2 regions of the Solidesulfovibrio carbinoliphilus subsp. oakridgensis genome follow, and region 1 is predicted to be linked to the other one. Evidence: predicted binding sites of a transcription regulator. Region 1 holds the regulator's gene; the other holds the start of a gene.
The links. Region 1 encodes sigma-54, which starts transcription at its own class of promoters, with help from an activator protein. Its sites were predicted from a motif close to CTGGCACGGNNNNTGCTT; they were not measured.
Positions count from the first base shown of each region.

Region 2: a site for sigma-54 is predicted at 1,284-1,301, ahead of gabT (4-aminobutyrate--2-oxoglutarate transaminase). Genes of this name have one in related genera too.

Region 1 covers NZ_CM001368.1:1,047,850-1,050,049, reverse strand. The annotation lists gene DFW101_RS04690 (KdsC family phosphatase) at 1-445, shown strand, start outside; gene rpoN (RNA polymerase factor sigma-54) at 563-1,999, shown strand; gene hpf (ribosome hibernation-promoting factor, HPF/YfiA family) at 2,051-2,200, shown strand, end outside.
Region 2 covers NZ_CM001368.1:1,666,622-1,668,821, forward strand. The annotation lists gene DFW101_RS07295 (sigma-54 interaction domain-containing protein) at 1-948, shown strand, start outside; gene gabT (4-aminobutyrate--2-oxoglutarate transaminase) at 1,379-2,200, shown strand, end outside.

The DNA of each region.
Region 1 (2,200 bases):
CGACGCCCACGGCGGCATCGCCAAACGGTTTCACGCCCACGACGGCCTCGGCATCAAGGCCGCCCAGATGGCGGGCTTGCAAGTGGCGGTCATAAGCGGCCTCGACAGTCCGGCCGTGGCCGCCCGCATCAAGGAACTGGGCATTGGCGAGTACCATCCCGGCCACCACCACAAGGTTCCGATCCTGACCGGCATCCTCGGGCGGCTGGGGCTTTCCCCCGGCCAGGCCGCCTACCTCGGCGACGACTGGGTGGACGCCGGCCCCATGGGTCTGGTCGGCCTGCCCATGGCCGTGGCCGACGCCCAGCCGGAAATCATGGACCTGGCCCTGTGGGTGGCCAGCCGTCCCGGCGGGCACGGGGCGGTGCGCGAGGCCATCCGGTTCCTGCTTCAGGCCAGCGGCCGTCTCGAAGCGGCCTACGCCTGGTTCCTCCCGGAAGGGTAAGCCGTGCCGATTGCCACGATCCTTCGATTGTGGCATGCTTTTTGTTGAGCGGGCGGGGCGTCGGCCTTGCCCCCGCTTTTCGCACCAACATCCAAAGGACCTCGCACGGCGGTAGACATGGCCCTGGAACTGCGACAGCAGCTCAAACTCTCCCAGCAGCTGGTGATGACTCCCCAACTGCAGCAAGCCATCAAACTCCTGCAGCTCTCCCGGCTCGAGCTGCTGGAGAGCGTGCAGCAGGAGCTTTTGGAAAACCCCCTTCTGGAGGAATCGATCGAGGAGGACCGCCAACCGGAGCGGACCATGGCCGAGGACAACCTGGGGCCGACCGGGAATTCCAGCGACGCGGCCATGGAAAAGGAACTCCTCAAAAACGCCGAATGGGACGACTATCTCGGCGATTTCGCCAGCACCGGCCGCCAGTCCCAATCCCGGGAGTCGGAGATGCCCGAGGAGGGCATGGCCTTTGACGCCAGGCTCGCCTCCAAACCCTCCCTCGAAGGGCACCTCGGCTGGCAGATGCGCCTGTCGAATTTCACGGCCAAGGAACTGGAGATCGGGGAGAGTATCGTCGGCAGCCTCAATTCCTCGGGCTACCTGCGGGCTTCCCTCGAAGAACTGGCCCAGATGGCCGGAGCCTCGGTGCCCGAAGTGGAGACCGTGCTCCACCGGCTCCAGCGGTTCGACCCCGTGGGCGTGGCCGCCCGGACCCCGAGCGAATGCCTGCTCACCCAGATCGAGGTCTACGGCTACGAGGACACCATCCTCATCGAGCTTGTGCGCGACCACCTCGAAGACCTGGAGAAGAAACGCTACAAGCCGCTGGCCAAAAAATTTCATATCACCATGGAAAAACTCAAGGAATACCTTGAGCTGATCCAGACCCTCAATCCCATGCCCGGAGCCAGCTACGGCTCGGGCGATCCCATTTTCGTGAGCCCGGACGCCTTTGTGTACAAATACGGCGGCGAATTCGTGATTATTTTAAACGAAGAGGGCATGCCGCGGCTCAACGTCAACACGACCTACATGGCGGAGATCAATCCGAAAAACGACAAGGACAAGGATTATCTCCAGGACAAGATGCGCTCGGCCATGTGGCTGATGAAAAGCCTCTACCAGCGGCAGCGGACCCTGTACAAGGTCCTTGAGAGCATCGTGAAGTTCCAGCGGGAATTCTTCGAGGAGGGGGTCACGCGGTTGCGGCCGTTGATCCTCAAGGATGTGGCCGACGACATCAGCATGCACGAATCGACCGTCAGCCGCATCACGTCCAACAAGTACGTGGCCACGCCCCATGGCATTTTCGAGCTCAAGTTCTTTTTCAACAGCTCCCTTGACCTCGACGACGGCGGCACGGTCGGCTCGGAATCGGTCAAGGCCATGATCAAGCGGATTATTTCCGGGGAGAATGCCAAAAAGCCTATCAGCGACGAGGCCATTGCTGATATGCTCAAAGACGAGTTGCAGATCAACATCGCCCGGCGCACCGTGGCCAAATACCGCACGGCCATGGGCATTGAATCCTCGTCCAAGCGCAAGGAAATTTTCTGATGCTTCGGGCCGGGCTTCCCCGGCCCAATACCACGCCATCTGGAGGATCTCATGAACATCACTTTTAATTTCAAGAACTTCGAACCTTCCGACCATTTGCGCGACTACGCTCGCAAGCGTCTGGAAAAGCTTGCCAAATATGCTTCCGCCAATGACGCCTCCGAACTGCAGGTCAATCTGGCCGTGGAAAAGACCCGCCAG
Region 2 (2,200 bases), 620 kb from region 1:
CTGTCCCAGAAGGACATCGTGGCCCAGAGCCCGCAGATGCAGCGGACGCTGCGCACGCTTTTAAAGCTGGCCCAGATGGACGCCACCCGGATCCTGCTCCTTGGCGAGTCCGGCACGGGCAAGGGCCTGCTCGCCAAGTTCCTGCATCAGGTCAGCCCCCGGGCCGAGAAGCCGTTTATTCAGATCAACTGCCCGGCCGTGCCGGAAAACCTGTTCGAGGCCGAACTGTTCGGCTACGAACGGGGAGCCTTCACCGGGGCCAGGGAAGGCGGCAAGGCGGGGCTCATCGAGCTGGCCAAGGGGGGGACGCTGTTCCTCGACGAGGTGGGCGACATCCCCCTGTCCGCCCAGGCCAAGCTGCTCAAATACCTGGACGACCACGAACTGCGCCGGCTTGGCGGCGGCGAGTCGCGCATCGTCGAATGCCGGGTGGTGGCGGCCACCAACTGCGACATGGAGGGGCTGGTCGAGCGGCGGCAGTTCCGCAAGGACCTCTATTACCGGTTGAACACCTTCATCGTGCGCATCGCCCCCCTGCGGGAGCGCCGCGACGACATCTTCGGCCTGGCCGAATTCTACCTCTCCCAGCAAAACGCCCGCCACGGCAAGGCCAAACGGCTTTCGCCCCGGGCCATGCGTCTCCTTGAGGCCTACGATTTTCCGGGCAACGTGCGCGAACTGGTCAACCTGATCCAGAAGGCCTTTGTCATGAGCGACGACGACGACCTGACCGAGGCCCTGGACGAGGCGCTTTCCGGCGACGGCGGGCCGGACACGGCCCGGCCGGGTCCGCGCCGGCTGGTCGAGTCCACGGACCAGGCCAGCCTGCGCCGGCTGCGCGAGGCCATGGCCGCCTGCCGCACCACCCGGCAGATGGCGGCCTACCTCGGCATCAGCCAGGCGACGGTGGTGCGCAAGCTCAAGCGGTATGCGCTCCACCGCGATTGATTCAGGAATGAATCAGACTGGACGGCCGTAGCCGTCGCCACCGGCCGTTCGCGCCGGTTCGCCCGAACGGGCTTACGCGACAACCATATCAAATATTTCATTCTTTGTGCAGACACTTTCTGGTGTCCGTGTCTTGTCCCCGGTCCGGGACCGGACCGGGGGCCCGGCTTGGGCTAGCGCGAAAACCTGATTTAAAAATGAATCAGATCAAAGGCATTGATTATATGGAATATTTACAAAATTGCCGATTCATTGCCGAATCGACAACACAGGCCGTCATCCGGAGTCATTCTTATAACGGCACAAAATATCAGAGCTATTTTACAAAAACAATCCTGGCCTGCTTCTTGCTCAAATCCATTTTTACCGTTCCCGTTCATTATGGTATGAGGCGCTCTCGCCCCCCAATCGACAACCCCGAGGATGATCCGTGAACACCACCGAAAAGGCGCAAGAACTGCAAGCCCTGCGCGACCGTTATGTCCCCAAGGGACATCCCAACGCCACGCCCTTTTTCGTCGAATCCGCCAAGGGCGCTTTGCTTCGCGACGTCACCGGCCGCGAGTTCATCGATTTCGTCGGCGGCATCGGCGTCCTGAACGTCGGCCACTGCAATCCCAAGGTCGTGGCCGCGGTCAAGGACCAGGCCGGCCGCTACCTCCACACCTGCTCCATGGTCACCCTGTACGAGCCCTACCTCCAGCTGGCCAAGCGGGTCAGCGAGGCCGCGCCGGGCGATTTCGAGAAAAAGGCCCTCTTCGTCAACAGCGGCTCCGAAGCCGTGGAAAACGCCGTCAAGATCGCCCGCTGCCACACCGGCCGGGCCGGCGTCGTGGCCATGAAAAACGCCTTCCACGGCCGCACGCTTTTGACCATGTCCATGACCAGCAAGGTCAAGCCCTACAAGTTCGGCTTCGGCCCCATGGCCTCGGAAGTCTACCAGTTCCCCTACTATCCCTACTGCTACCGCTGCCCCCTTGGCCTCACCTATCCCAAGTGCGGCGCGGCCTGCGCCGAGAAGTTGCGGGAATTTTTCATCGGCACGGCCGCGGCCGAGCAGATCGCCTGCATCGTGGCCGAGCCGGTCCAGGGCGAAGGCGGCTTCGTGGTCCCGCCGGTGGAATTTTTCACCAGGCTGCGCGCCCTCTGCGACGAGTTCGGCATCGTTTTCGTGGCCGACGAGATCCAGTCCGGCTTCGGCCGCACGGCCAAGATGTTCGCCATGGAGCATTACGGCGTCGCCCCGGACCTC